Regions from separate parts of the Serratia ureilytica genome, predicted to be linked through region 1. Evidence: riboswitches for the same ligand, from Rfam matches in the RefSeq annotation. Region 1 holds a riboswitch; each other region holds the start of a gene.

What was found. Region 1 has a riboswitch for thiamine pyrophosphate ahead of J0X03_RS08075 (TenA family protein). Riboswitches for the same ligand answer to the same signal wherever they lie in the genome.
Region 2: another riboswitch for thiamine pyrophosphate. It lies ahead of thiB (thiamine ABC transporter substrate binding subunit); the one in region 1 lies ahead of J0X03_RS08075 (TenA family protein).
Region 3: another riboswitch for thiamine pyrophosphate. It lies ahead of thiC (phosphomethylpyrimidine synthase ThiC); the one in region 1 lies ahead of J0X03_RS08075 (TenA family protein).

Annotation. Positions count from the first base shown of each region.
Region 1 covers NZ_CP071320.1:1,739,911-1,750,210, reverse strand. The annotation lists gene J0X03_RS08115 (MFS transporter) at 1-1,263, shown strand, start outside; tRNA gene J0X03_RS08110 (tRNA-Ser) at 1,376-1,465, opposite strand; gene mtfA (DgsA anti-repressor MtfA) at 1,558-2,358, shown strand; tRNA gene J0X03_RS08100 (tRNA-Asn) at 2,458-2,533, shown strand; gene gap (type I glyceraldehyde-3-phosphate dehydrogenase) at 2,588-3,598, opposite strand; gene J0X03_RS08090 (GlxA family transcriptional regulator) at 3,676-4,650, opposite strand; gene J0X03_RS08085 (SDR family NAD(P)-dependent oxidoreductase) at 4,777-5,511, opposite strand; gene J0X03_RS08080 (LLM class flavin-dependent oxidoreductase) at 5,524-6,546, opposite strand; TPP riboswitch at 6,696-6,798, shown strand; gene J0X03_RS08075 (TenA family protein) at 6,861-7,544, shown strand; gene J0X03_RS08070 (ABC transporter ATP-binding protein) at 7,541-8,281, shown strand; gene J0X03_RS08065 (ABC transporter permease) at 8,278-9,045, shown strand; gene J0X03_RS08060 (ABC transporter substrate-binding protein) at 9,081-10,016, shown strand; gene J0X03_RS08055 (transporter substrate-binding domain-containing protein) at 10,017-10,300, opposite strand, start outside.
Region 2 covers NZ_CP071320.1:4,321,285-4,331,584, forward strand. The annotation lists gene leuD (3-isopropylmalate dehydratase small subunit) at 1-267, shown strand, start outside; gene J0X03_RS20485 (DASS family sodium-coupled anion symporter) at 305-1,777, opposite strand; gene J0X03_RS20490 (sugar efflux transporter) at 1,922-3,118, opposite strand; gene sgrT (glucose uptake inhibitor SgrT) at 3,275-3,448, opposite strand; gene sgrR (HTH-type transcriptional regulator SgrR) at 3,539-5,200, shown strand; TPP riboswitch at 5,238-5,356, shown strand; gene thiB (thiamine ABC transporter substrate binding subunit) at 5,414-6,400, shown strand; gene thiP (thiamine/thiamine pyrophosphate ABC transporter permease ThiP) at 6,376-7,983, shown strand; gene thiQ (thiamine ABC transporter ATP-binding protein ThiQ) at 7,970-8,674, shown strand; gene ivbL (ilvB operon leader peptide IvbL) at 8,763-8,876, shown strand; gene ilvB (acetolactate synthase large subunit) at 8,988-10,300, shown strand, end outside.
Region 3 covers NZ_CP071320.1:4,759,018-4,769,317, forward strand. The annotation lists gene purD (phosphoribosylamine--glycine ligase) at 1-877, shown strand, start outside; gene J0X03_RS22525 (DUF1481 domain-containing protein) at 927-1,598, opposite strand; gene hupA (nucleoid-associated protein HU-alpha) at 1,635-1,907, opposite strand; gene J0X03_RS22535 (YjaG family protein) at 2,097-2,687, opposite strand; gene nfi (deoxyribonuclease V) at 2,736-3,422, opposite strand; gene hemE (uroporphyrinogen decarboxylase) at 3,432-4,496, opposite strand; gene nudC (NAD(+) diphosphatase) at 4,535-5,302, opposite strand; gene J0X03_RS22555 (Rsd/AlgQ family anti-sigma factor) at 5,404-5,907, shown strand; TPP riboswitch at 5,947-6,071, shown strand; gene thiC (phosphomethylpyrimidine synthase ThiC) at 6,186-8,129, shown strand; gene thiE (thiamine phosphate synthase) at 8,122-8,772, shown strand; gene J0X03_RS22570 (HesA/MoeB/ThiF family protein) at 8,765-9,514, shown strand; gene thiS (sulfur carrier protein ThiS) at 9,511-9,711, shown strand; gene J0X03_RS22580 (thiazole synthase) at 9,713-10,300, shown strand, end outside.

The DNA of each region.
Region 1 (10,300 bases):
TTCGATATCGTTATCATGGGATTTATTGCGCCAGAGCTTAAGGCGGATTGGCAAATCACTAACCGCGAACTGGGGCTGGTGATCAGCGCGGCGCTGATTGGCCTGTCGCTGGGCGCGATGCTATCCGGGCCATTGTCAGACAGATTCGGCCGCAAAGTCGTCATCATCAACAGCGTGTTCTTTTTTGGCGTTTGGACGCTGGTGACGGCGTTTTCTCAAAATATGGAGCAGATGATGTTATTTCGCCTGCTCACCGGATTGGGGCTCGGCGCCGCCATGCCGAATGTCGGCACCCTGGTGGCGGAGTTCGCGCCCGCCCGACGCCGCGCTTTCTTGATTACCGTGGTTTTCTGCGGCTTCACCTTTGGCGCCGCCTTGGGCGGATTCGCCGCGTCCTGGCTGATGCCGCGCTTCGGCTGGCATGCCGTGCTGCTGCTCGGCGGGATCTTGCCCCTGCTGTTCGCGCCCGTGCTGATGGCGGCGTTACCCGAATCGGTGTGTTTCCTGGTGGCGAAACGGGCAGATCAGGGCGGCATTCAGCGCATTCTGGCGAAACTGGCGCCCGATCGCGATTTTCGACATTCTACCGTCGTTCTGCCCCCGCCGGGCCAGGTCTGCACTCATCCGGTTAAACTGGTGGTGAGCGCACGGTACCGCTTCGGCAGTTTAATGCTGTGGGGCGCGTATTTTAGCGCGCTGTTTCTGTACTACACCTTAGGCAGTTGGCTGCCGCTGCTGATTAAAGACAGCGGTTTCAACATCGCGCAAGCGGCGGTCATCACCGCGCTGTTTCAGGCGGGCGGGACATTAGGGTCGCTATTTTCCGGGTGGTTGATGGACAGATCCGAACCGCATCGCGCGTTGGCGTCGATTTATGGGTTGGGGGCGCTGTTCACTCTGCTGATGGGGATGGCGATGGGTTACCCCCTCCTGATGGGCGGCTGCGCGATGGCCATCGGGTTCTGCATCGGGGGCGCCAACACCGGCATGAACGCGTTGTCGGCCAGCTTTTACCCCACCGAAGCGCGAGCCACCGGCTCCAGCTGGATGCACGGCATCGGCCGTTTGGGCGCTATCTTAAGCGCGCTGGCCGGGGCTGAAATGCTGGCGCTCGGTTGGAGCTTCAGCACCATTTTCGCCGTCCTGGCGCTGCCCGCCCTGCTGACGGTGGCGATGATCGTCGCCAAGCGGCGTCATCAGGCGCGTCAAGCGACAGAGCATCAATATGCCGCCTATCTGGATGCGCGTTCGAATGATGTTTGATTGCGTCGGGAAATAATCGAGAACAAAGGGGAAGGCGTGTCGGCCTGCAGGGCCGGGGCGCTTTAACTGTGATGGGGATCGTTGAAAGATTTTTTCGTAAGTGATTGAATAATGGCGGAGAGAGGGGGATTTGAACCCCCGGTAGAGTTGCCCCTACTCCAGTTTTCGAGACTGGTCCGTTCAGCCGCTCCGGCATCTCTCCTGACAACGCTTGCTATCATGCCCGCTTTTACGGCATTTTTACAGCATTAGCATACCGCTGAACGTTCAAGTGACGACTTTACGAGCAACCTGATGATTAAATGGCCGTGGAAAGCGACTCAACCTTCTCACCCCGAGGCGGATACCCAGGCACAGTGGCGGGACGCGCTGGCGATCCCGCTGCTCTCGCCGCTGAATGAGCAAGAGCGGCAGCGGCTGGTGGCCGTTGCCGGGCAGATTTTGCAGCAAAAGCGTATCGTGCCGCTGCAGGGGCTGCAGCTCACCTCGCAAATGCAGGCGCGCATCGCCCTGCTGTTCGCCTTACCGGTGCTGGAACTCGGCGCGGAATGCCTCGACGGCTTCAATGAAATTCTGCTCTACCCCACCCCGTTCGTGGTGGAAGACGAATGGCAGGACGAAATTGGCCTGGTGCACTCGGGGCCGGTGGTGCAGTCCGGCCAAAGCTGGGAACAGGGGCCGATCGTGCTCAACTGGCAAGACGTGCAGGACTCTTTCGATCTCTCCGGTTTCAATCTGGTGATCCACGAAGCGGTGCACAAGCTGGATATGCGCAACGGCGGCGTCGCCACCGGCGTACCGCCGATCCCGCTGCGCGAGGTGGCCGCCTGGGAACATGATCTGCACGCCGCGATGGAAAGCCTGCAGGACGAGATCGACATGGTCGGCGAAGAGGCCGCCAGCATGGATGCCTACGCCGCCACCGATGCGGCCGAGTGTTTCGCCGTGCTGTCGGAGTATTTTTTCAGTGCCCCCGAGCTGCTGGCCGAACGCTTCCCGGCGCTGTATCAGCACTTTTGCCGCTTCTACCACCAGGATCCGCTGGCGCGCCTGTTGCGCGGCCAGGCGGAAAACGACGCGCAATGGGCTGATTGACGGGCATATTGCTCAGATACCGAGCAGTCGCACCGCCTGGGGCAATTTAGCGTTGACACACCCGGGGCCGCTGGATATGATGCGCCCCGTTCACACGATTCCTCTGTAGTTCAGTCGGTAGAACGGCGGACTGTTAATCCGTATGTCACTGGTTCGAGTCCAGTCAGAGGAGCCATATTTAGAGAAGCCCGCTTAAGGAAACTTAAGCGGGCTTTTTGCTATGGGGCGTTTACAGCCCGCGTTTTTCCATCAGCAGCGCCAGATCGACCAACCGATTGGAGAAGCCCCACTCGTTGTCATACCAGGCAAGCACCTTCACCAGATTGCCGCCGATCACCAGCGTGGACAAGCCGTCGATGATCGACGAACGCGCATCGCCCCGGTAGTCGCTCGACACCAGCGGCTCATCGCTGTAGCCCAGGATCCCTTTCAGCGGGCCGGACGCCGCCGCCGCGCGGAACGCCGCGTTGATCTCCTCCGCCGTCGCCGGGCGTTTCAGCGTCACCGTCAGATCGACAATGGAAACCACCGGCACCGGCACCCGCAGTGAATAACCGGTCAGGCGGCCGTCCAGTTCGGGGATCACCTTGCCGAGCGCCTTGGCCGCACCGCTGGAGTAAGGCACGATAGACTCCGCCGCCGCCCGCGCGCCACGCAGATCTTTTTCCGGCTGATCGTGCAGCGCCTGGCTGTTGGTATAGGCGTGAGTGGTGTTCATCAGCCCGTATTCGATGCCGAACGCCTGATGCAGCACCTGTGCGGCGGGCGCCAGCCCGTTGGTGGTGCAGCTGCCGTTGCTGACCACCTTATGCAGCGCCGGATCGTAGAGCTGGTCGTTAACCCCCATCACCAGCGTGATGTCATCGTTCTTGGCCGGCGCCGAGATAATCACCCGCTTGGCGCCGCCGTGCGTGATGTGCACTTCCGCCTTGGCCTTGTCGGTAAAGAAGCCCGTCGCTTCGATCACCACGTCCACGCCCACGCTGTGCCAGGGGATCTCGGCGGGATCGCGCTGCGAAAACACCTGAATCGGCCGGCCGTCCAGCAGCAGCTGGTTGTCGCCGGCTTCGACCCTGGCGGCCAGGGTGCCGGAAAGCGTGTCGTATTTCAGCAGGTGCGCCAGCGTCTTGCTGTCGGTCAGATCGTTGATCGCCACCACTTCAAAATCGCTGCGCCCCAGCGCCGCGCGCAGCACGTTGCGTCCGATCCTGCCGAATCCATTAATGCCTACTCTCACCATGATGCACTCCTCGTTTTGGGCTTTGCCTCAACTCTAGCCCTGCCTCGAAGCGGCGTAAATGGCGTTTACCGATCAATTTACGCCAAATTGCGCGCATGAAAGCGTTCGCGGTATTCGCTCGGGGTCAGCTGCAGTTTTCGCTCAAACACCCGCCGCAGGTTAAGGCCGTTGCCAAAGCCGGTGGCCAGGGCGATCTGTTCGATGCCTTGCGCACTCTGCTCCAGGCGCTGTCTGGCGGTATGCAACCGCCCTTCTTCGACGAATTTGGCGGGAGAAATGCCCGTCTCGCGGGTGAACACGCGGGTAAAGTTGCGCGGGCTCATCGCCACGCGTTCGGCCAACCGTTCAACGCTGAGATCGTCGGCGAGATTCTCCAGGATCCAGGACTGCAGGTCGCGGATCGGGCCCGGCGATTTGGCCTGGTTGAGCGGGTAGCGGCTGAACTGCGCCTGCCCGCCGGGGCGGCGCAGAAACATCACCAGATCCTGCGCCACTTCACGCGCCTGCACGAAGCCGTAGTCGTCCTCCACCAGCGCCAGCGTCAGGTCGAAGCCGGAGCTGACGCCGCCGGAGGTCCAAATCGGCCCGTCCTGCACGTAGATCGGGCCGTTTTCGACCTGCACCTGCGGGAAACGCGCCTGCAGCGTTTCCGCCAGTCGCCAGTGGGTGGTCGCCCGCCGTCCGTCCAGCAACCCGGCTTCGGCCAGCAACAGTGCGCCGCCGCAAACGGAGGCGATACGGCGCGTCTGCGGCGCCGCGCGGCGCAGCCAATCCGCCACCAGGGCGCCCTCTTCTTCGCTCGCCCCTTTGCCGGCGACGATCACGGTATCGCGCGGCAGGAACGGATCGAGATCCGCCAGGCGATGGTCGGCCAGCAGGCTCAGGCCTGACAGGCCGTGCACCACTCGGTGAGATTGCGTAGTGGCGACCGCGATCTGATACAGCGGCGTCTCGGCGGCACTCAGGCGATTAGCCTGCATCAGGATATCGGCGATGCCCGCCGCTTCGAACAGCATGCCCCCTTCAGGGACGATAATCAGGAATGTGTGCATGGCGATAATAGAGAGAACGGTCAAAACAGGTCAGGAAGCCACTGTATAAGAAAAGCGCCGCCGGTTCACCCTGCGGGCATAAAAAAGCCCGCCGATAACCCCGACGGGCCTGGAAGGAATAGTCATTTAAATCTGTGGCAGAGTCACCCCGCCGGCGCGCGCCAATTGCGCCAGCAGCGCCGTTTGAAACGCCTCGTCGTGTACCGCCGCGTGAGGCTCGAACCGCTGCTGATGATGCCAATAGCCGCCGGACGCCAGGGCCTGAGGTTCATCGCTGCTCACCAGCCATGCCTGCGTCACATGCCCCAGCGCCAGATCGTCGGGCGCGTCCGCGCCGCCCATTTTGGTCGGCACCCAGCCGGGATCGACCGCGCTGCTGATGACGTCGGGCCACAGGCGCGCCACGGCGGCGGCCAGCGTGGTGACGAACAGCTTGCTGTCCGAATAAGAACCGGCGGCGCCGCCAAGCCAATCTACGCCGTTCAGCTCCGCCACGCCGTCAAAGTGCATACTGCTGCTCAGGTAGACGATACGCGTGGGGCGTTCGATCAGGGCCGTCAGCAGGTAGGGCGCTATGACGTTCACCGGCATCACCTGCGGCCCGGTGAACATGCCGGCGTTGTGGATCACCGCGTCCGGACGGCCGAGGCGATTGACCTGCTCGGCAAGCTGCCGAGTCTGCTGCACATCGGACAAATCGCCGATCGCCGCCTGTGCACCGCGATCCAGCAGATCGCGCACCGCGTCCAGACGGCCGGGTGCGCGCGCATGCAGAATCACCTGATGCCCTTCGTCCAACAGCGTTTGCGCGGCGGCGCGGCCCAGCCCGTCCACCGAACCGGTAATGAAAATGCGTGACATGCCATCCTCCGTTTAGCGCCAGCCGAGCGCCGGCGCGACATGGGTTAAAATCGATTCGATCACGTGGGCGTTGTAATCCACGCCCAGCTGGTTAGGCACGGTCAGCAGCAGCGTATCTGCTTCGGCGATGGCCTCGTCCTGCGCCAGCTGCTCGATCAACACGTCCGGCTCGGCGGCATAGCTGCGGCCGAAGATCGCCCGGGTCTGCGCGTCGATATATCCGAGCTGATCGCCCTCCTTGCCACCGCCGCCGAAGTAGTTGCGATCCCGCTGATCCACCAGCGCGAAGATGCTGCGGCTCACGGAAACCCGTGGCTCATGCGCGTGGCCGGCCTCTTGCCAGGCGGCGCGGTAGGCGCGGATCTGCTTGGCCTGCTGGATGTGGAAGGGTTCGCCGGTCTCGTCGTTCTTGAGCGTCGAGCTTTGCAGGTGCATGCCGAGCTTCGCCGCCCAGACGGCGGTGGCGTTCGAACCGGCGCCCCACCAGATGCGATCGCGCAGCCCGGCGGAAAACGGCTCTGGCCGCAGCAGCCCGGGCGGATTCGGGAACATCGGCTGCGGATTGGGTTCGGCGAACCCTTCGCCGCGCAGCGCTTCCAGGAACACTTCGGTATGGCGGCGGGCCATGTCCGCGTCGGTCTCGCCGTCGGCCGGGGCATAGCCAAAATAGCGCCAGCCGTCGATCACCTGTTCCGGCGAGCCACGGCTGATGCCGAGCTGCAGCCGCCCGCCGGCGATCAGATCCGCCGCGCCAGCGTCTTCCACCATGTACAGCGGATTTTCATAACGCATGTCGATCACGCCGGTGCCGATCTCGATGCGTTGGGTTTTGGCGCCAATGGCGGCCAACAGCGGGAACGGCGACCCCAGCTGGCGTGCGAAGTGGTGCACGCGAAAATAGGCGCCGTCCGCCCCCAGATCTTCGGCGGCGACCGCCAAATCGATGGACTGCAGCAGCGCATCCGCCGCGGAACGGGTACCGGACTGGGCGGAAGGCGTCCAGTGGCCAAACGAGAGAAAACCAATCTTTTTCATCGGGCATCGTCCTCAAAGGCAAAACATGGGCCTACAGTGACAAAAATCGCGCGCTTTGCGCCAGCAAAATCGCCCCCGATCGCACTAAACGAACCGATTGCCGCCGCGCCGCCCGGCGATTGTAATCAAAAAACAAATGTCGTATAACAGGCAGCTCCGAGGGGTGTCCTGTTACGGGCTGAGATGGCGCAAGCCGAACCCTTTGAACCTGATCTGGGTCATGCCAGCGAAGGGACGGTTAGGCAACCGCGCGATCACCCGTTGCCTGTTCATACCTCAGCGTGCCCGGATCTCCACTGACTCAAGGAGGTCCCATGTCCATCACCACCCTGTTCGAAAGCGGTCTTTACGGCCGGCTGCGCCAACAGGCCGGCAGCCACTGGCAAAATTACGTCGATCACCCGTTTCTGCAGCAGCTGGCCGCCGGCACCCTGCCTGAACGCGCTTTTCGCCGCTACCTGACGCAGGACTATCTGTTCCTGCTGCACTTCGCCCGCGCCTACGCGCTGCTGGTCAGCAAGCTGCGCACCCTGCCGGAGATGCGCGCCGCCACCGCCTCGCTCAACGGCATCGTCGCCGAACTGCCGCTGCACGTGGCCTACTGCGCCGAATGGGGGCTGAACGAAGCGCAGATCGCCGCCCAGCCGGAGGCGGCGGAAACCATGAACTACACTCGCTACGTGCTGGACATCGGCCATGCCGGCGACGCCCTCGATCTGCTGGCCGGCCTGCTGCCCTGCGTGGCCGGTTATGCCGAAATCGGCCTGCGGCTGCTGCACGATCCCGCCACCCAAATGGAGGGCAATCCTTACGCCTCCTGGATCCGCAACTACGGCGACGAGGGCTATCTGGCCGGCGTGCACGCCGCCATCGAACTGCTGGAAACCGTCGGCCACCAGCGCGGCGCACAAAGCCGCTTTACCGAGCTGGCGCAGATTTTCACCACCGCCACTCAGCTGGAAGCGGCATTTTGGCAAATGGGGCTGAACGCCTCATGACCTCCCCGCGCCTCCCGCCCGGCATCCAGGTGCGGGATCTCACTCTGCGCTTCGGTCAACAGACGATCTTTGAGCGGCTGAGCTTCGACATCGCCGGCGGCAGCTTCGTCTCCCTGCTCGGCGCCAGCGGCGCCGGCAAAACCAGCCTGCTGAAGATCATCGCCGGGCTGGCGCAGGCCAGCTCGGGCACGGTGAGCGGCAGCGACGGCCTGCCGATCGCCGGGCGCATCGCCTACATGGGGCAAAAAGACCTGCTCTATCCGTGGCTGAGCGTCGAAGACAATGTCGCCCTCGGCTCGCGGCTGCGCGGCGAAGCGCCGGATCGGGCGTGGACGGCGCACCTGCTCGAGCGCGTAGGCCTGGCCGCGCATAGCCGCAGCCTGCCCGCCGCGCTGTCCGGCGGCATGCGCCAGCGCGCCGCCATCGCCCGCACGCTCTACGAACGCCAGCCAATCGTGCTGATGGACGAACCCTTTTCCGCGCTGGACGCCATTACCCGCGCCGAGATCCAGAGCCTGGCCGCCGAGCTGCTGGCGCAAAACACCGTGCTGCTGATCACCCACGATCCGATGGAGGCTTGCCGCCTGAGCCACCGGCTGCTGGTGCTGTCGCCTTGGCCGCTGGGCCTCGACGATACCCACCGCATCAGCGGGCAACCGCCGCGCGCGCCGGATGACGCCGACCTGCTGAAAAGCCAGGCCGAGCTGCTGCTGCAAATGGTGAGGGCAGCGCAATGAATATCGCCAAAGAGCGCGGCTTCACCCGTCTGCGGCGTGGGTTGACGGTCTTCATCGGCCTGCTGCTGCTGTGGTGGCTGGCGGCGCAAAGCGGCATTCCGGCCTTTCTGCTGCCCACGCCGGGCGCGGTGGCGCAGGCGCTGTGGGACGGACGCGGCTATCTCGCCTGGCACACGCTGGTCACGGCTTCGGAGATCGTCAGCGGGCTGGTGCTGGGCGTGTTGCTCGGCGCGGCGCTGGCGCTGTGCATGATCTTCTCGCCGCGCCTGCAGCGCTGGCTGATGCCGCTGGTGCTCACCAGCCAGGCGATACCGGTGTTCGCCCTGGCCCCATTGCTGGTGCTGTGGTTCGGCTTCGGCATGAGCGCCAAAGTGGCGATGGCGGTGCTGGTGATCTTCTTCCCGGTGGTGTCGGCCTTTTTCGACGGGCTGCGCCGGGTCAACAACGACTATCTCGATCTGGCGCGCACGATGCGCGCTTCGCGTTGGGCGCAGCTGCGGCACGTGCGGCTGATGGCGGCGCTGCCGGCCTTCGGCTCCGGCCTGCGCATGGCCGCCGCCGTCGCGCCGATCGGCGCCATTATCGGCGAATGGGTCGGCTCGGCCGAAGGGCTGGGCTACGTGATGCTGAACGCCAACGCGCGCATGCAGACCGACGTCTGCTTCGCCGCGCTGTTTATTTTGGTGCTGATGACCGTGCTGCTGTGGGCTGCGGTGGATGCGCTGCTGCGGCGCCTGATCGCCTGGGCGCCGGAAAACGACTGATGATTGCAACCATAACCAGGGATAAAGGAACGACCATGATCAAACAAACCGTTTGCGGGCTGCTGCTCGGCGCCGCCATCACCGGCCAGGCCGGCGCGGCCGAAAAGCTGACGCTGGTGCTCGACTGGTACATCAACCCCGATCACGCGCCGATTATGGTGGCCGAGCAGATCGGCGCCTTCAAGGCCGAAGGGCTGGACGTTAAGATCGTGCCGCCGTCCGATCCGGCGCTGCCGCCGCGGCTGGTGGCCGCCAAACAGGCCGACCTCGCCATCACCTATCAGCCGCAGCTGCATTTCTTCGCCGATCAGGGCCTGCCGCTGATGCGCGTCGGCACGCTGATCAACACGCCGCTGAATACGGTGATCGCGCTGGATAAAAACATCACGTCGCCGGCGGATCTCAAGGGCAAAACGGTGGGTTACTCCGTCAGCGGCATCGAACAGGCGACGCTGGCCACCATGGTCGAACACGAGCACCTCAAGCCGCAGGACATCAAGCTCATCAACGTCAACTTCCAGCTGACCAGCGCCCTGCTGGCGGGCCAGGTCGATGCGGTGATCGGCGGCTACCGCAACATCGAAGCGCTGGAGCTGAAGCTGCGGGGCAAGACGCCGGTGGTGTTCAACGTCGAAGATTACGGCGTGCCTGCCTACGACGAGCTGATCATCGTCGCCCACCGCGATGCGGTGAACGAGCCGAAAATTCGCAAGTTCCTCGCCGCGCTGAAGAAAGGCAGCGACTACCTGCATGCGCACCCGCAGGACACCTGGCTGGCGTTCGCCAAGGCGCACCCGGAGCTGAATACCGAGCTGAACAAACAGGCGTGGCAAGCCAGCCTGCCGCTGTTCGCACGCGATCCGGCCAAGCTGGATCGCGCACGCTACCAGGCTTACGAACAGTTCCTGTTCGACAACAAGCTGATCAAGAAAATCACCCCGGTGGAACAGTACGCGGTGGAGCTGGACTGATCACACCGAGGCGGCCGGCGGCGCCACCGTCACCTCGCCCTGGCCGCTGCGCTGCAAGGCCGCCTTCACCAGCCCGTTGGCCTTGCAGCGTTCGATAAACGCGTTCACGTAGGCGGCGCCCTGCGTTTTTTGCCGCGGCACCGCCATCGCCTGGCGAATGGCGGTGAAATGCCCGTCCAGCACTCGGTAGCCGGGATGGGCGGCCGCGGCGGCCAGCAGCGGTTGACGCACGCCGGCCGCCGCCTCCAGCCCGCGTTCGAAAAACAGCGCGATCGCCTCGGCGG
Region 2 (10,300 bases), 2.5 Mb from region 1:
TCGTTTAACAACCAGCTGTTGCCGGTCACGCTGAGCGAGCAGCAGGTGGACGAGCTGTTCAAACTGGTGGACGCCAATGAAGGTACGGAGTTCGTGGTGGATCTGGAGAACCAGACGGTCAACGCCGGTGGCAAAAGCTATCCGTTCGAAATAGACAGCTTCCGCCGCCACTGCATGATCAACGGGCTGGACAGCATCGGCCTGACGCTGCAGCATGAAGCGGACATCTCCCGCTACGAAGCGCAGCAGCCGGCGTTTCTGAATTAATCCCCTTCACCCGCCGCCCGGCGGGTGAATTTTTTCCTCACCAGTAGCCCAGCAGCTTCCACCATGCGCCACCGATCACTATCCAGATCAGTAGGTTAACCACGCTCATCACCCATCCCGCTTTCCACCACTCCCCCAACGTCACATAGCCGGAGCCAAAGATGATCGGCGCGGTGCCGGTCCCGTAATGCGTCAGCGACATCATCAGCGAAGAAGAGAACGCCAGGATCAGGCCCAGCAGCGCCGGCGGCGCGCCGAGCGCGATGCCGGCAGCGAAGAAGGCGGCGAACATCGCCGTTACGTGCGCAGTGGTGCTGGCGAAGAAATAGTGAGAATACAGATAAATGATGGTCAGCAAGATCGTGCCGCCCACCCAACTCATGCCCATATGGTCGATGCCGTTGCCGACGGTCTGCGACAGCCAGCCGATCAGCCCCAGCTTGCCGAGGAAACTGGCCATCATCACCAGCGCCGAGAACCACACGACGGTATCCCAGGCCCCTTTATGCTTCAGCACATCCTCCCAGCTCAGCACCCCGGTAGCCAGCAGCACCGCCAGGCCGATCAGCGCCGCGGTGGTAGGATTGACCGCCAGCGCCGGGCCGAAAATCATCGCCGGAATGCCGGCCCACAGTACCAACAGCAGCGCGAACACCGCGAGAGTAATTTTCTCCGGCAGCGTCACCGGCCCCAGCGCCTGCAGCTTTTCGCAGGCAAAACGCGGCGCGTCCGGGGTGCTTTTCACCTCCGGCGGGTACAGCAGATAAATGACCAGCGGCATCACGATCAGCGAACACAGCCCCGGCACCAGGGCGGCAATCGCCCACATCGACCAGGACAGTTCGAAGCTGCCGTGGGTGCCTTTGGCGATCAGGCTGACAATCAGCGGGTTAGGCGCCGTGGCGGTGATAAACATCGCCGAGGTGACCGGGTTAATGTTGTAGTTCACCAGCGACAGATAGCGGCCGATCTTGCCGGAGGTATTGAGCTCGGGTTTGGAACCAAAGCTGTCGGCGATCGATTTCATGATCGGGTGAATGATGCCGCCGCCGCGCGCGGTGTTGCTCGGCGTCACCGGCGCCAGGGTGGTTTCCGCCAACGTCAATGCATAGGCGATGCCGAGCGTTTTTTTACCGAACAGCGAGATAAAGTAGTAGCCGATGCGCGCGCCCAGCCCGGTTTTGTTCAGGCTGAGGGAGATCATGATAGAAAAGCCGATCAGCCAGATCAGCTGGTTGGAAAAACCGCTGAGCGCGTCGTCCAGCGCGGCGCCCGGCTTGCCGGGGTTGGTGACGCCGGTCACCGCCACCAGGGCGATGGCAATCACCGAGACCGCGCCGATCGGCATCGCCTTGCCGATGATGGCGATGATGGTGCCGATAAACAGCGCCAGCAGCTGCCAGGCGTTGGGCGCAACGCCCTCCGGCACGGGAATGAGGAACCAGATGATCAGCGTGGCGGCAAGGGCGCACAGGGAAGGAAGCGGTTTGAGCGGTGTGAGTTTATCCATAACGTTCCCACTGTTCTAAACAACAAGGCGGCATCTCAATAGCGAGACGGGCGTGGACGCAACGATCGCGCTCCATATGCCTTCAGCTTGGGCGTCCGCTTCAGCCTTCTCAATGACTTGCATCAAGAATGCCGTCGTTTGACCTCACACTTCACGCACTTTGGCGCTCATCCAGAGCGCCGCCAGCGCCAGCAGCGCCGCCATCCAATACACCGAGCCATGACCGAGGTTCTCCACCAGCGCGCCCTGCAGCACCCCGGCCAGGATCACCCCGGTCGAAATGCTGTTGGTGAACAGCGTGGTGGCGGCGCCCGGTCGGCCCGGCATCAAATCTTGAAAATAGAGCATGCCGATACCGGCGACGATGCCGATAAACACCGCGTTGAGCAGTTGCAACGCGATCAGGGTCGGCTTGGTCGCCAGCACCGTCAGCCCGAGGTAAAACAGCACGCCCGCCGCCACCGCCAGCAGCATCATGTTGCGCTTGCCGAAACGTTTGACGTAGTAACCGGCCAGCAGCATCGCCGGGATCTCCAGCCCGGCAGCGGTGCCCATCAGCACCCCGGCCAGCCCCTCAGGCAGGCCGAGATCGGCGGTAATATACAGCGGCATGTCGATGATATACATGGTGTTGCAGGTCCACATCAGCATCGAGGCGATAAACAGCAGACGCACGTCGCGATTGCGCCAGGCGCTGGCGGGCGCAATCGGCGCGGAAGCACCGTCCCGCAGCCCGTCGCCGTCCGCCGCGCGCGGCACCGAAGGCAGCATGAACCCGACCAGCAGCACGCAGATGGCGAAGGTGGCGGCGGCGATCAGGAACATCACGGTAAAGCCGTAATTCAGCGCCAGCGCAAACGACAGCGGCGGGCCGATAACCCACGCCAGCGAAAGCTGGGCGCGCATCACCGAACTGAACATCACCACTTCACGCGCCTCGCTGTCGGCGTATTCCCGCGCCAGCGCGAAGATCTGCGGCATGGCGGTGTTGGCAACGGCGGACATCAACACCCCGGCGGTGATCAGCGTCAGGTAGTCGCGGTTGAAAGCGAACAGCAGGCAGTTGCCGACCGCCATCAGGCAGCACAGCAGGATCAGCCTGCGCCGATCGCCGCGGGTGTCGGAACGTTTAGCCAGCAGGAAGCTGACGACGATGCCGGCCACCGCGTTGGCGGTGTAAAACAACCCGACCCACAGCGGCCGCACCTTAACTTCGGTGGTCAGAAACAGGCTGAGCGTCGGCGTCAGCAACGCGCCGGCGATGCCGGAGAGAAAAGCGATCAGCAGGAAGGCGGCAAAGATGGGGTTGATGCGCAGTGATAACCGTCTCAGGCGTTCCATATCCTCTTCCCTGATCCCAAAGCAGAAGCAAAAACCTTAGGTCACGGCGAGGAAAATGCAAGTCCATCGCTCTAACCGCAAATAAAAAAACCAGTGGGGCGACCCACTGGCTGGTGAAACAGCACCATTACTCAGAAACTTTTATGCCGCAGCGCCTTACAGGTGCTCGCGATACTGCTTGTCGCTCATCTCTTTGATATCCCATTGCGTCAGGTGCGCCAATATTGCCAGCCGCGCCTGCTCGGGCACCACGTTCAGCCAGTCAGCGTGCTGCCGACGCACCGCGCTGAAATAGCGCTGATAGAACGATTTGGATAAGAAAGCTTTCATGATTACGCCCTCCCCTTTCATTGATGAAAATTATCGGCGTAATATAGGGAAAGAAAAATTGACGAGTTGAGACAGGAGTGTTCCTCTTTTATGTCCACGTCCAGATTGCAGCAGCAGTTCATCCGTCTGTGGCAGCGCTGCCACGGTGAAACCACCGACACCACGCTGCAGGCACTGGCGGAGGCGCTGAGCTGCTCGCGGCGCCACGTACGCTCCCTGTTGAGCGCTATGCAGCGGGAGGGCTGGCTCACCTGGCAGGCGGAGTCGGGACGCGGCAAGCGTTCGCGGCTAACCTTTCATTACACCGGCCTGGCGCTGCAGCAACAGCGGGCCGAGGAGCTGCTGGAGCAGGATCGCATCGATCAGTTGGTGCAGCTGGTGGGCGACAAAAACGTGGTGCGCCAAATGCTGCTGTCGCAGCTGGGGCGCAGCTTCCGTCAGGGGAAACATATCCTGCGGGTGCTCTACTATCGGCAGTTGTACAACCTGCTGCCCGGCTCGGCGCTGCGGCGTTCCGAGACCCATTTGGCGCGTCAGATCTTCAACGGCCTGACGCGCATAAATGAGGAAAACGGGGAACTCGAATCCGATCTGTCCCACCATTGGCAGGCGCTGACGCCGCTGCACTGGCGGTTTTACCTGCGCCCGGCGATCCATTTTCATCATGGCCGCGAGCTGGAGATGGCGGACGTCATCAGCTCGCTTTCGCGTCTGACCTCGCAACCGCTGTTCTCGCATATCGAAAGCGTCACCTCGCCGACGCCGTTCGTTGTCGACGTGCATCTGCGCAGCCCCGACCACTGGTTACCCTGGCTGCTGGGCAGCGTGCACGCCATGATCCTGCCGCGCGAATGGCGCGATCTGCCGGACTTCACCCGCCATCCGATCGGCACCGGCCCCTACCGCGTGGTGCGCAACCTTCCCAGCCAGATGAAGATCCACGCCTTCGATGACTATTTCGGCTACCGGGCGCTGATCGATGAGGTCAACATCTGGGTGCTGCCGGAGTTCTCCGAAGAACTGGTGCACTCCGGCGTACAGCTGCAGGGCGATGAAACCGGCAACAGCGAGCTGGAAAGCCGGCTGGAAGAAGGCTGCTACTTCCTGCTGTTCGATCAGCGCTCTCCCTTGGCGGCCGATCCCGCCATGCGCAGCTGGCTGTGCGAATTGATCAACCCCATTTCGCTGCTGAGCCACGCCGGGCCGCTCTACCAGCGCTATTGGTCGCCGGCGTACGGCCTGCTGCCGCGCTGGCACCACAACCGCGCGCTGGCGCAGCAGCCCAAACCGGCGGGGCTGACCGAACTGACGCTGACTCACTTCAATGAGCATTCGGAGTTCCACGCCATCCGCCAGGCGATCGAGCCGCTGCTGGCGCAGCACGGCATCCGCCTGATCGTGCAAAGCGTGGATTACGCGACCTGGCACCAGGGCGACGCGCGCAGCGATCTGTGGCTCGGCAGCGCCAACTTCTATCTACCGCTGGAGTTTTCGCTGTTCGCCACGCTGTACGAGCTGCCGCTGATGCAGCATTGCATGAGCGAGGACCTGGCGCAGGATGCGGCGCTGTGGCGCGCCAACCGTCTGCCGCTGGCAGAGTTCTGCCAGCGCCTGGTCAGCAATCACCAACTGCATCCGCTGTTCCACCACTGGCTGCAGTTGCACGGCCAGCGCAGCATGCGCGGCGTGCGAATGAACACCCTCGGCTGGTTCGACTTCAAATCCGCCTGGTTTGCCCCGCCGGAGGCATAAGCGCCTTTCGCCCAAGTCGGTTAATCTTTACAATAGCGCCGTCTCAACGGGGTGCGGAGAGTCGGGCCGCGTGATAAGCCCGATTTTCCGCTGAGAGCACACCCGTCGAACCTGATCCGGTCAATACCGGCGGAGGGATTTGAGCCCAGCGAACCGGCGACGCCGCCTCGCCCCCTCAGATGCCCTTGCCCCCTTATTTTTCAGGAGTGCAACGTGGTCAAAAAATATCTGCCCTGCTTATTGCTGCTGTGCGCCGCGCCGGTGTTCGCCAAGCCGACGCTGACGGTTTACACCTACGATTCCTTCGCCGCCGACTGGGGCCCAGGCCCGGCGGTGAAAAAAGCCTTCGAAGCCGAGTGCGACTGTGAGCTGAAGTTCGTGGCGCTGGAAGACGGCGTCTCACTGCTGAACCGCCTGCGCATGGAAGGCAAGAACAGCGCCGCCGACGTGGTGCTGGGGCTGGACAACAACCTGCTGCAGGCGGCGCAGCAAACCGGCCTGTTCGCGCCGAGCGGCGTGGACACCGCCAAACTGACGGTGCCGGGCGGCTGGCAGGACGCGACCTTCGTGCCTTACGACTACGGGTATTTCGCCTTCGTCTACGACAAGGAAAAACTGAAGAACCCGCCGAAAAGCCTGCAGGAGCTGGTCAGCAGCGATCGTGACTGGAAGGTGATCTACGAAGATCCGCGCACCAGCACGCCGGGCCTCGGCCTGCTGCTGTGGATGCAAAAAGTGTATGGCGACAAGGCGCCGGCCGCCTGGCAGCAGCTGGCGAAAAAGACCGTGACCGTCACCAAAGGCTGGAGCGAAGCCTACGGCCTGTTCCTGAAAGGCGAAGGCGATCTGGTGCTCAGCTACACCACCTCCCCCGCCTATCATCTGATCGCCGAGAAAAAAGACCGCTACGCCGCCGCCACGTTCAGCGAAGGCCACTACCTGCAGGTGGAAGTGGCCGGCAAACTGAAGGCCGCCAAACAGCCTGAGCTGGCGGAGCGTTTCATGCAGTTCATGGTGACGCCGGCATTCCAGAACACCATCCCGACCGGCAACTGGATGTACCCGGTGATCAACACCCCGCTGCCCGTCGGCTTTGAACAGATGAACGTGCCGCATACCGCGCTGCAATACAGCGCCGAAGAGGTGGCCACACAACGCGGCGGCTGGATCCGGGCATGGCAAACCGCCGTCAGCCGCTGATCCCCCGCTGGCTCTGGCCGGGGCTGCTGGCCGCCGGCATGATCCTGCTGGTCGCCGCGCTGGCGATGGGCTCGCTGTGGCGTCACTCGCCGGACAGCGGCTGGCGCGGCCTGTGGCAGGACAGCTACCTGTGGCACGTGGTGCGCTTCACTTTCCTGCAGGCGCTGCTGTCGGCGCTGATTTCGGTGCTGCCCGCCATTCTGCTGGCGCGCGCGCTCTATCGCCGCCGTTTCCCCGGCCGGCAGTTGCTGCTGCGACTGTGCGCCATGACGCTGGTGCTGCCGGTGCTGGTGGCGGTGTTCGGCCTGCTCAGCGTCTATGGGCGCCAGGGCTGGCTGGCGACGCTGTGCGGCTGGCTGGGCGTCGAGTATGATTTCTCGCCCTACGGGCTGCAGGGCATTCTGCTGGCGCACCTGTTCTTTAACCTGCCGCTGGCTACCCGCCTGTTGCTGCAGGCGCTGGAGAATATTCCGGTGGAACAGCGCCAGCTGGCCGCCCAGCTGGGCATGAACGGCTGGCAGCAGTTCCGCTTCGTCGAATGGCCGGCGCTGCGCCGCCAAATCCTGCCGAGCGGCGCGCTGATCTTCATGCTGTGCTTCGCCAGCTTCGCCACCGTGCTGTCACTGGGCGGCGGGCCGCAGGCCACCACCATCGAGCTGGCGATCTACCAGGCGTTGAGTTACGACTACGATCTGGGCCGCGCCGCCCTGCTGGCGCTGATCCAACTGGGCTGTTGTCTGGGGCTGGTGCTGATCAGCCAACGCCTGAGCCAGGCATTGCCGGTAGGGCATACCCACGCCCAGCGCTGGCGCAACCCGGAAGACAGCCTGTGGCGGCGCATCAGCGATTTTCTGCTGATCGCCGCCGCGCTGTTGCTGCTGCTGCCGCCTCTGCTGGCGGTGATCGCCGACGGCGCCAATCAGGCTATCATCAGCGTGCTGCGCCAGCCGGTGCTGTGGCAGGCGCTGTTCACGTCGCTGCGCATCGCCCTTGGCGCCGGAGCGCTGTGCGTGGCGCTCACGATGATGCTGCTGTGGAGCAGCCGCGAGCTGAAACTGCGGCAGCAGCTGCGCGGCGGCCAAGCGCTGGAGCTGAGCGGCATGGTGATCCTGGCGATGCCGGGCATCGTGCTGGCCACCGGGTTCTTCCTGCTGCTGAACGATACGATCGGGTTGCCGCAGTCGCCCTATGCGCTGGTGATCCTCACCAATGCGCTGATGGCGGTGCCCTATGCGCTGAAGGTGTTGGAGAACCCGATGCGCGACCTCGCCGAACGTTACAACCCGCTGTGCCTGTCGCTGGATATCCGCGGCTGGCGACGGCTGCGGCTGATTGAACTGCGCGCCCTGCGCCGCCCGCTGGCGCAGGCGCTGGCCTTCGCCTGCGTGCTGTCGATCGGCGATTTCGGCGTGGTCGCCTTGTTTGGCAACGAGCATTTCCGTACCCTGCCTTTTTACCTGTATCAGCAGATTGGCGCCTACCGCAGCCAGGACGGGGCGGTGACCGCGCTGCTGTTGCTGCTGCTGTGCTTCCTGCTGTTTACCCTGATTGAACGCTTACCGGGCCGCCATGCTGACGCTTGAAAAACTGACCTATCTGTATGAACACCTGCCGATGCGCTTTGATCTGCGCATCCAGCCGGGCGAGCGCGTCGCGGTGCTCGGCCCCAGCGGCGCCGGTAAAAGCACCCTGCTGAGCCTGATCGCCGGTTTTCTACCGGCGGCCAGCGGCCGGCTGCTGCTGAACGGCGAAGACCACACCGCCACGCCGCCGGCCAAACGGCCGGTGTCGATGCTGTTTCAGGAAAACAACCTGTTCGCGCACCTGACGGTGGCGCAGAACATCGGGTTGGGGTTGGATCCCGGTCTGCGCTTGACTGCGCAGCAACGTCAACAGCGAGAGCACATCGCCCGTCAGGTCGGCCTGGAAGAACACCTGGATCGCCTGCCGGCGCAGCTTTCCGGCGGTCAGCGTCAGCGCGCCGCGCTGGCGCGCTGTTTGATTCGCCGGCGGCCGATCCTGCTGCTCGACGAACCCTTCTCGGCGCTCGATCCGGCGCTGCGCAACGAGATGCTGCAGCTGCTGCAGACGGTGTGCGAACAGCGCGACCTGACGCTGCTGATGGTGTCGCACAACCTCGACGACGCCGCGCGCATCGCGCCGCGCACGCTGCTGGTGGTCGACGGCCGCATCTACTACGACGGCCCGACGCAGGCCCTGCTGGACGGCAGCGCACCGGAAGCGCGCGTGCTGGGCATTTCGGGTAAAGCGTGATCTGACGCGCGTTTTTTATGCTGCGCCAATAAACCTGTTGTGCGAATTTTGCGCCTGTGTTTTTATAAAAACCTGACTTTTTTTACTGATGATAAGGTTCCCTGTGATCGCATCCTCGCTGACTTCGACCCTACTAGTTACCGCGCTACCAGCCGCGGTGGTCGTCGTGCGTGTGGTGGTGGTCGTCGGCAATGCGCCGTAGGGTCCGAATCAACGCATCGATTCCAAAACCCCGCCGGCGCAAACCGGGCGGGGTTTCTTGTTTTAGCACCCTGCCCAGAAAAGCTCACCGGCCTTGAGAAAGGACAGGAACATGGCAACTTCGGGCACGCCTCAACCGGGCACCAGTTTCACCGGCGCACAATTGATCGTTCATCTGCTGGAGCGTCAGGGCATCACCACCGTCGCCGGCATCCCTGGCGGCGCCGCGCTGCCGCTGTATGACGCGCTGAGCCAAAGCACCCGCATTCACCACGTGCTGGCGCGCCACGAACAGGGCGCGGGCTTTATGGCGCAAGGCATGGCGCGCGCCAACGGCAAAGCGGCGGTGTGCATCGCCTCCAGCGGGCCGGGCGCCACCAACCTGGTCACCGCCATCGCCGACGCCAAGCTCGACTCCATTCCGCTGGTGTGCATCACCGGGCAGGTGCCTTCCTCAATGATCGGCACCGACGCCTTCCAGGAAGTGGACACCTACGGCATTTCCATCCCGATCACCAAGCACAACCATCTGGTGCGCGATATCCGCGAGCTGCCGCAGGTGATTGGCGACGCGTTCCGCATCGCCGAGTCCGGCCGTCCCGGCCCGGTCTGGATCGATGTGCCGAAAGACGTGCAGACCGCCACCATCACCCTGGAAGAGCTGCCGCCGATCGCCGTGCCGGACGCCGCCCCGAGCTTCGATCCGGCGCTGGTTTCGCAGGCCGCCGCGATGATCAATCAGGCGAAACGCCCCATCCTCTACCTGGGCGGCGGCATCATCTGCGCCGACGCTCACCGGCAGGCGCTGGAGCTGGCCGAGCGCGCCGGTCTGCCCACCACCATGACGCTGATGGCGCTGGGCGCGATGCCGGTGGAACACCCGCTGTCGCTGGGCATGCTGGGCATGCACGCCGCGCGCAGCACCAACTTCATTCTGCAGGAGGCCGATCTGCTGATCGTGCTGGGCGCGCGCTTCGACGATCGGGCGATCGGCAAAACCGAGCAGTTCTGCCCTAACGCCGCCATCATTCATGTGGATATCGACCGCGCCGAGCTGGGCAAGGTCAAACAGGCCAACGTGGCGATCCATGCCGACGTCGGCCAGGTGCTGCAACAGCTGCTGCCGCAGATCGACACGCAGCCGCGCAGCGCGTGGCTGAACACCGTCAACGATCTGAAGCGCGAATTCCCGTTCAACATGCCGAACGCCGACGATCCGCTGAGCCATTACGGCCTGGTGCTGGCCGCCGCGCGCTGCGTGGACGACAGCGCCATCATCACCACCGACGTGGGTCAGCATCAGATGTGGGTAGCGCAGGCCTATCCGCTGAGCCGGCCGCGCCAGTGGCTGACGTCGGGCGGCCTGGGCACCATGGGCTTCGGTCTGCCGGCGGCGATCGGCGCGGCGTTGGCGGAGCCCGAACG
Region 3 (10,300 bases), 2.1 Mb from region 1:
CAGCAAAGGCGCGCCGATCGTCATCAAGGCCGATGGCCTGGCGGCCGGTAAAGGCGTGATCGTCGCGATGACGCTGCAGGAAGCGGAAGAGGCGGTGCGCGACATGTTGGCCGGCAACGCCTTCGGCGACGCCGGTCATCGCATCGTGGTGGAAGAGTTCCTTGACGGTGAAGAGGCCAGCTTCATCGTGATGGTCGACGGCGAGAACGTGGTGCCGATGGCCACCAGCCAGGACCACAAGCGCGTCGGCGACGGCGACACCGGCCCGAACACCGGCGGCATGGGCGCCTATTCTCCCGCACCGGTAGTGACCGACGAAATCCACCGGCGCGCCATGGACCAGGTGATCTGGCCGACGGTGCGCGGCATGGCGGCGGAAGGCAACACCTACGTCGGCTTCCTTTACGCCGGCCTGATGATCGCCGCCGACGGCCAGCCGAAGGTGATCGAATTCAACTGTCGTTTCGGCGATCCGGAAACCCAGCCGATCATGCTGCGCCTGCGTTCCGATCTGGTGGAACTGTGCCTGGCGGGCGCCGAAGGTCGCCTGAACGAGAAAACCTCCGACTGGGACGAGCGCCCCGCGCTCGGCGTGGTGCTGGCGGCCGGCGGTTATCCGGGTGACTATCGCAACGGCGAGGTGATCCAGGGGCTGCCGCAACAGGAAAGCGCCGACGGTAAGGTCTTCCATGCCGGCACGCGCCTGCAGGGCGATGACGTCGTCACCAGCGGCGGTCGCGTTCTGTGCGTGACGGCGCTGGGCGACACCGTGGCGCAGGCGCAACAACGCGCCTATCAGCTGGCGGAAGGCATCCAGTGGCCGGGCAGCTTCTGCCGCAAAGATATCGGTTATCGCGCGATTGCGCGCGGCAAGTGATTCGACCTGATAAGGTCATGACAAGAGGCTCCGCAGCGCGGGGCCTTTTTTATAGCTGGTCTTCTTTCGGTTCCCAGCTGCAGAAGTCGTCGTTTGCTACCAGCAGCAGCTCGCTGCCTTCCGGCGCTTCCAACCAGGCGACGCTCACCGGCCGGCTGCTGCTGCGGGCGCGTTTTTCGATCCAGGCGATGGCGGAGGCATCCAACCCGGGTTTTAAGCGCTGCCCGTCGCAGGTTTGCACTTCGCCCTGCAACCAACGCCCCTGCAGCAATTTGACCTTGCCGGCGCGCAGCGCATTGCTGACTTCGAGGATACGTCGCGCCTGATATTGATACAGGGCGATTTCATCGCGGGTCAACGGTTCGCGGCGTGTCGCCAGCTGGCGCTGCATAAAGCTCACCGTGCCGTCGTCGGCAAAGCGCAGTTGAATGGAATCTCGATCGCCGTCGGCGTCGTTGCGTTTGATTTGGCGCAGCACGTCGCCCTGATAGGTGTACAGCGTGGTGATGGTACCCGGTCCGCGGTAGGGACTATAGACGCTGACCAGCACCTGCGGGCGATGTTGCTCATCGTCTTTACGCCACAGGCGTATCACGCCTTGATCGGCCACAAAGCCGCTGGCGGTAAAGCTGGGAATATCGGAATGGAAACTGCAGGCGCTCAGACCGAGGGCGATGCCGGCGGCCATGAGCACCCGACGAGTAAACAAAAGGGGCGCCATCGCCCCTCTGTTTAATCTTTTCACCGAGGCGCGGTCTTATTTAACAGCGTCTTTCAGTGCTTTGCCAGAAACGAACGCAGGCACGTTGGCTGCTGCGATTTTGATTTCTTTGCCAGTCTGTGGGTTGCGGCCAGTGCGCTCGCTACGATGGTTTACTTTGAAAGTACCGAAGCCAACCAATTGTACTGCATCACCTTCTTTCAGAGACTCAGTAATAGCAGCCAGGGTGGATTCCAGAGCCAGTTTAGCTTGTGCTTTGGAAAGGTCAGCCTTGTCCGCGATTACATCAATCAGTTGAGTCTTGTTCATAAGTTATCCTTACAGTGTGTTTATCGTTTGCAAAGCATCGAGTGCGACGGATATGCCGATTGACAGCACTCTCCTGCATACACGCACCGATAGCCACTTTTTTTACGCCCCCCAAATGTAGACCAGACAGGGTGCGGATGTGAAGCCTTAAGGCATGACAAATCAGGCGTTAAATCACGTTTTGTTGCCTTATTGCGCTAAATTTATCCCGATGTTGCTGACACCGGCCTCTCGCAGGTCGGATCGCAGCCCCTTGATCAGGTCTATATCGCGCTCTTCACAGGCGTCCAACAGGCGGAAAATTTCCCATTGAATGTCCCATTCTTCCTCTACCGCAGGCAAACTTCCCAACTCTTCGTCGGTCATTTCCCTACCGGCTTGAGTCATTTCCAACATCGCCACGGTGCGAATCGATGTTTCGCTGATGGCGATGGCGTGCTCCAGCGTCTCCCCGCCGAGCCGCGAATGGATCAGTTCCCCTAATGCGATACAGGCATCAATTGCCGGGTAAACGCCGTAAAGATCGTAATCTTCCGCCGACGGAATCGCCTCTTCCAACTTCTCGAGCTGGCTGTCGAAGTTGACCTTGGCGTCCTTCACCACCAGCGTTTCCCACACCAAATCCAGAATGCGGCGATAAATCGCCGGATCGCCGAACTCGGTCTGTTTGCAGAACATCTGGTAATTCGGGTACATACGCTCGCACAAACTGGCCATAAAGGTCAAATGTTGCCAAGCCTCGTGCCGTTCCAGACGTAAATGAATCGGGTTACGTAGCATGCTTTACTCTCTTACGCGTTATCTGCGGCGCAGTGTACCCGAAATCGCTCATGGCGACACCTCCGGATGCTGCTGTAACCAACGCTGAAACGCCGGACGGCGCGAAGCGATGGCGTCGGCCCAGCGGGTCGGCTCCGGCAAACGGTAGCCCGCCATACAGCGCTGCACCCACGCCAGCGCGCTGTCGGCGCCCACGCGGTGACCGGTAGAGATGAACAGCGGGTTGCAGCGCGCCTTGCTGCGCCATACCCAGCCCAGCTGTTCCCCCTTATCTTCCAACGGTGCCAGCGCGCCGACGGCGGCCTCCAGCGGCGCGAATTTGCCGCACAGGCGCTTCTTGGCCACGCCGATGGTCGGTACATCGACCAGCAGGCCGAAATGGCTGGCGACGCCGAGGCGCCGCGGATGTGAAATGCCATGCCCATCGACGAAGATCAGCCCCGGCTTTTGCCGCAGCTGTGCCCAGGCGGCCAACAGCGCCGGGTATTCGCGAAACGACAGGAAGCCCGGAATATAAGGCATGACGGTGGCGATGCGCGCCACCTGATATTCCACCAGCTCCAGCGACGGATAGCGCAGTATGGCGATAGCGGCACGCGTCACCGCCCCCTCCTGCTCGAAGCCCACGTCGGCGCCGGCGATGAAGGCCGGCGGTTCGGCCGGCAGATCGTCGTAGCGAATGACTTCAGCAGCGCGCCGCAGCTGTTCGGCGCGCAGGACCTGCATATCGGTCACATCGAATCCTTAACGGTGGTATTTCGCCGACTGCGCGTGCACCGCCTCGACGAAGGCGCCGGCGTGCTCAGGCGGCACATCCTGATGGATGCCGTGGCCCAGGTTGAACACATGACCGTTGCCGTGGCCAAAACCGGCCAGAATGGTCTCCACCTCTTCCGCGATGCGCGCCGGAGAAGCATAGAGCATCGACGGATCCATATTACCCTGCAGCGCCACTTTGTCGCCCACGCGCCGACGCGCGTCGGCGATATCGGTGGTCCAGTCCAGCCCCAGCGCATCGCAGCCGGTAGCGGCCATCGCCTCCAGCCACTGCCCGCCGCCTTTGGTAAACAGCGTCACCGGCACGCGGCGGCCGTCATTTTCACGCAGCAGGCCATCGACGATCTTGTGCATGTAGTGCAACGAGAACTCGCGGTAATCGCGCCCGGTCAGCACCCCGCCCCAGGTGTCGAACACCATCACCGACTGCGCGCCGGCCTTGATTTGGGCGTTGAGGTACAGGATCACGCTGTCCGCCAGCTTGTCCAGCAACAGGTGCAGCGTGGCCGGTTCGGCATACATCATTTTTTTCAGCTTGGTGAAGGCCTTGCTGCTCCCGCCTTCAACCATATAGGTAGCCAGCGTCCACGGGCTGCCGGAGAAGCCGATCAGCGGCACTTCGCCCTTCAGCTCGCGGCGGATGGTGCGCACCGCGTTCATCACATAGCCCAGCTCCACTTCCGGATCAAACGCCGGCAGTTTGTCGACGTCGGCACGGCAGGTGATAGGTGAGCTGAAACGCGGGCCTTCGCCGGCTTCAAAGTACAGGCCAAGCCCCATGGCGTCGGGAATGGTGAGAATGTCGGAGAACAGAATGGCGGCGTCCAGCGCATAGCGGCGCAGCGGCTGCAGCGTAACCTCACAGGCCAGCTCCGCGTTCTTGCACAGCGACATGAAATCACCGGCCTGGGCGCGGGTCGCCTTGTACTCCGGCAAATAACGACCGGCCTGGCGCATCATCCATACGGGGGTCACATCCACCGGCTGGCGCAACAGCGCGCACAGGTAGCGATCGTTCTTCAACTCAGTCATTTATGGGGCTCCCTTAATAATCTGCCGGCCATTGTACATTATTCTTCCCGGCACAGCGCCACGGTGTCCTCAATCAACCGGCGCGCCACGGTGCCGGGCGGCGGCAACAGCGGCAGTTGGTCGTAGCGATACCAGCCGGCGTTAAGCAGCTCCTTGGGATCGTGACGAAGGTCGCCCTGATGGTAATCGGCCATAAAGGCCATCATCAGCGAGTGTGGGAACGGCCAGGGTTGTGAAGTGACGTAGCGCAGGTTCTTGATTTCGATATTGCTCTCTTCCATCACTTCGCGCGCCACCGCCTGCTCCAGCGTTTCGCCCACTTCGACGAAACCGGCCAGCACCGTGTGGATACCGCCGCGATGGCGCACGTGCTGCGCCAGCAGGATCTGATCGTCGCGCCGAATGGCGACGATCACGCAGGGCGCAATCTGCGGGTAGTACCGTTCTTTGCAGTGGCCGCAGAGGCAGGCGCTTTCGGTGCGGCTGAGATGCATCTCATGGCCGCAGTAGCCGCAAAAGCGATGGGAGCGGTAGAAATCCGCCAGCTGCACGCCGCGCCCGGCAAGCTGGAACAGACCGCGATCCTGATCCAACAGCTGACGCACCGATCCCATCTCCCGCGGCATCGCCTGGCGCACCAGCCAGACCGGCGCGCCCTCCCACTCACCGATGATGCGCGCCATGTGGCCCTGCAGCCCGAGGACGGCGGCCGTTCCTGACGGCAATTCACCGTTCGGTAACCAAAGTTTGCTTTCATGGCTGACGATCCACCAGCCGTTTTCATTGCCCGTTAATGCAAGTTCCATATCGTTGTTGCACAACCTCAGCTTCACTGGCACTCTACAAATCGGCTTTGTTACATTTTAATAACTTACCGGTTACTTTTGTTACTTACACGGAGTCAAACATGCTCAACCGTTTGGAAAGGCTGACTCAGCGCGTTGGCGGTAGTAATGAATTAGTTGATCAATGGCTTCAGGCCCGCAAGCAGTTGCTGGTCGCCTACTGCACGCTGGTAGGCCTCAAACCGAATAAAGAAAAGCATACGCCGCTGAATGAAAAAGCGCTGGAGAACTTTTGCCATAACCTGGTGGATTACCTCTCAGCAGGGCATTTTCATATCTATGACAGAATTATCAAACAAGTGGAAGGCGCAGCCAGTCCGAAAATGTCGCTGGCGGTGAACATCTACCCCAAGCTATGGGCCAATACCGAACAGATCATGGCGTTCCACGATCGCTATACCGAAGTGGATATCGATCAGGAGGTCTGTCTGGAATTCCATCAGGCCTTGTCGGATATCGGCGAAACGCTGGCGGCGCGCTTTGCGCTGGAAGATAAGCTGATCCTGTTGGAAGCGGAGGCCGCGCAGCAACCGCTGCCGGACCAGGCGCTGGATCCGGCGCGTTAAAATTTTATAGTTTTTTTTCTTATCCCTCCTATACTGGGGGGCATCTTGTCGGAGTGCCTAGCGCCTGATTTGTTCATCGAATCAGCCAGGCTGAGACCGTTAATTCGGGATCCGCGGAACCTGATCGGGCTAATACCCGCGAAGGGAACAAGAGTAATCTATCGCCACAGGCACGGCCTTCCCTTTGCGGGCGTCCAGCCTTATCGGCCACCATCATTACTCCCTCCGAGCTCCAGACAAGCAACTTTCCCAACCCAACACACTGGTAGGAACTTGCTATGTCTAACGTTAATCCACCGCGCGCCCGTAAAGCGCAACGCGAAGCCGCCCAGCAGTTTATCGACACGCTGCAAGGCATGGCTTTCCCAAACTCACGCCGCATCTACCTGCAGGGCTCGCGCCGCGATATCCAGGTGCCGATGCGCGAAATTCAGCTCAGCCCGACCCTGGTCGGCGGCAGCAAAGATAGCCCGCAGTATGAACAGAACGAGGCGATCCCGGTATATGACACCGCAGGCCCATACGGCGATCCGCAGGCCGAGCTCGATGTGCACGCCGGCCTGGCCAAGCTGCGCGCCGGCTGGATCGACGCGCGCGGCGATACCGCGACCCTGAGCGGCGCCAGTTCCGGCTTCACCCAACAGCGTCTGGCGGACGAGGGGCTGGATCACCTGCGCTTCGAACATCTGCCGCTGCCGCGCAAGGCGTTGCCGGGCAAGTGCGTGACCCAACTGCACTATGCCCGCGCCGGCATCGTCACCCCGGAGATGGAGTTCATCGCCATCCGTGAAAACATGGGGCGCGAACGCATTCGCGGCGAGGTGCTGTGCCACCAGCATCCGGGCCAGGGCTGGGGCGCCAACCTGCCGGACAACATCACGCCGGAGTTCGTGCGCCAGGAAGTGGCCGCCGGCCGCGCCATCATTCCCGCCAACATCAATCACCCGGAGGCGGAGCCGATGATCATCGGCCGCAATTTCCTGGTGAAGGTGAACGCCAATATCGGCAACTCGGCGGTCACGTCGTCGATCGAAGAAGAGGTGGAGAAGCTGGTGTGGGCCACCCGCTGGGGCGCAGACACCGTGATGGATCTCTCCACCGGCCGCTACATTCACGAAACCCGCGAGTGGATCCTGCGCAACAGCCCGGTGCCCATCGGCACCGTGCCTATCTACCAGGCGCTGGAGAAGGTCAACGGCGTGGCGGAAAACCTCACCTGGGAGATGTTCCGCGATACGCTGCTGGAACAGGCTGAACAAGGGGTCGATTACTTCACCATCCACGCCGGCGTGCTGCTGCGCTACGTGCCGATGACCGCCAAACGCCTGACCGGCATCGTGTCGCGCGGCGGCTCGATCATGGCCAAATGGTGTCTGTCGCACCATCAGGAAAACTTCCTCTATCAGCACTTCCGTGAAATCTGCGAGATCTGCGCCGCCTACGACGTTTCGCTGTCGCTCGGCGACGGCCTGCGCCCCGGTTCGATTCAGGACGCCAACGACGAGGCCCAGTTCGCCGAGCTGCATACGCTGGGCGAGCTGACCAAAATCGCCTGGGAATACGACGTACAAGTGATGATTGAAGGCCCGGGCCACGTGCCGATGCAGATGATCCGCCGCAACATGACCGAAGAGCTGGAACATTGCCACGAAGCGCCGTTCTACACCCTTGGCCCGCTGACCACCGATATCGCCCCGGGCTATGACCATTTCACCTCCGGCATCGGCGCGGCGATGATTGGCTGGTTCGGCTGCGCCATGCTGTGTTACGTCACGCCGAAAGAGCACCTCGGCCTGCCGAATAAAGAGGACGTCAAACAGGGCCTGATCACCTACAAGATCGCCGCCCACGCCGCCGATCTGGCCAAAGGCCATCCGGGCGCGCAGATCCGCGATAACGCCATGTCCAAGGCGCGTTTCGAATTCCGCTGGGAAGATCAGTTCAATCTGGCGCTCGATCCGGCCACCGCGCGCGCCTATCACGACGAAACCCTGCCGCAGGAGTCCGGCAAGATCGCTCACTTCTGCTCGATGTGCGGACCGAAATTCTGCTCGATGAAGATTTCACAAGAGGTGCGCGACTACGCCGCCGCCCAAGAGGCCGCCAAACCGATCGAGGTGCAGCTGACCGGCATGGAAAAAATGTCCGCCGAGTTCCGCGCCCGCGGCAGCGAGCTGTATCACAGCGCCGGCAATCTGCAGGAGGAGACGAGCAATGACTGATATCACGACGCCCTTCCCGGCGACGCCCCACAAACTGGGGCTTTACCCGGTCGTCGACAGCGTGGAATGGATCGCTCGTCTGCTGGAGGCCAGCGTTACCACGATCCAGCTGCGCATCAAGGATCTGCCGGACGAGCAGGTCGAAGAGGATATCGCCGCCGCCATCGCGCTGGGCCGGCGTTATCAGGCGCGGCTGTTCATCAACGATTACTGGCGGCTGGCGATCAAGCACGGCGCCTACGGCGTGCATCTGGGCCAGGAAGATCTCGATACCACCGATCTGGCGGCCATTCACCGCGCCGGGCTGCGGCTCGGCGTTTCCACCCATGACGATGCCGAGCTGGCGCGCGCGCTGGCGGTGAAACCCTCCTACATCGCGCTGGGGCACATCTTCCCCACCCAGACCAAAGACATGCCTTCGGCGCCGCAGGGGCTGGCGGAGTTAAAACGCCACATCGCCGGTTTGGCGGATTACCCGACGGTGGCGATCGGCGGGATCAGTATCGATCGCGTACCGGCGGTGCTGGCGTGCGGCGTCGGCAGCGTGGCGGTGGTCAGCGCCATCACCCAGGCGCCGGACTGGCGCGCGGCGACGGCCGAACTGCTGCGGCTGATCGAAGGTAAGGAGCCGAACGATGCTTAACGATCGGGAGTTCCTGCGCTACAGCCGCCAGCTGCTGCTGGAGGATGTCGGCCCGGAAGGTCAGGAAAAACTCAAGCGCGCCACGGTGCTGATCGTCGGCCTGGGGGGGCTGGGGTCCCCGGCTTCGCTGTATCTGGCCGCCGCCGGGGTCGGCACGCTGCTGCTGGCCGACGACGACACGCTGCACGTCACCAACCTGCAGCGGCAAATCCTGTACCGCAGCGCCGATACCGCCACCGGCAAAGCGGCGCTGGCGCAACGCCATCTGCAGGCGTTGAACCCGTTGGTGGAGTCCATCCCGCTGGCGCAGCGGCTGCAAGGGCAAGCGCTGCGCGACGCGGTCGCCCGCGCCGATCTGGTGCTGGACTGCTGCGACAACATGGCGACCCGCCATGAGGTCAACGCCGCCTGCATCGCCGCCGCCAAGCCTCTGATCAGCGGCAGCGCAGTGGGTTTCAGCGGCCAGCTGCTGGTGCTCGAGCCGCCCTATGCGCACGGCTGCTACGCCTGCCTGTACCCGGAGCAGGAAGAACCGCAGCGCAACTGCCGCACCGCCGGGGTGCTCGGCCCGGTGGTGGGCGTGATCGGCACTCTGCAAGCGCTGGAGGCCATCAAGATGCTGGCCGGCCTTCCTTCCTCCCTCAGCGGCAAGCTGCGGCTGTTCGACGGCAAGCAGCAGAGCTGGAGCACGCTGCAGCTGAGCCGGGCCCGCGCCTGCCCGGTCTGCGGAGGCGCCGCATGAAGATCCGTCTGAACGACCAACCGCTGGAGCTGGCACAGCCGCTCAGCGTCGCCGCCCTGCTGACCCAGCTGGAACGCCACCAGCCGGGCACCGCGCTGGCGATCAACCAAACCATCATCCCACGCGCCGACTGGGCCGACCATCAGGTGCAGGACGGTGACGACATTTTGCTGTTTCAAGCGATCGCCGGAGGCTGACATGCTGAAAATCGCCGATACCACTTTTACCTCGCGCCTGTTCACCGGCACCGGCAAGTTCGCCACCCCGGCGCTGATGTTGGAGGCGCTGGCGGCCTCCGGCTCACAGCTGGTGACCATGGCCATGAAGCGCGTCGATCTGCGCGGCGGCAACGACGCCATTTTGGCGCCGCTGCAACAGTTGGGCGTCAGGCTGTTGCCCAATACCTCCGGCGCCAAAACGGCCGCCGAAGCGGTGTTCGCCGCCCGACTGGCGCGCGAAGCGCTCGGCACCCACTGGGTGAAGCTGGAGATCCATCCCGATGTGAAATACCTGCTGCCGGATCCGATAGAAACGCTGAAGGCGGCGGAAACGCTGGTGAAAGACGGTTTTGTGGTGCTGCCCTACTGCGGCGCCGATCCGGTGCTGTGCAAACGGCTGGAAGAAGTGGGATGCGCAGTGGTGATGCCGCTCGGCGCCCCTATCGGCTCCAACCGCGGTCTGCGCACCCGTGACTTCCTCGAAATCATCATCGAGCAAGCTAAGGTGCCGGTGGTGGTAGACGCCGGCATCGGCGCGCCAAGCCACGCGCTGGAAGCGATGGAGCTG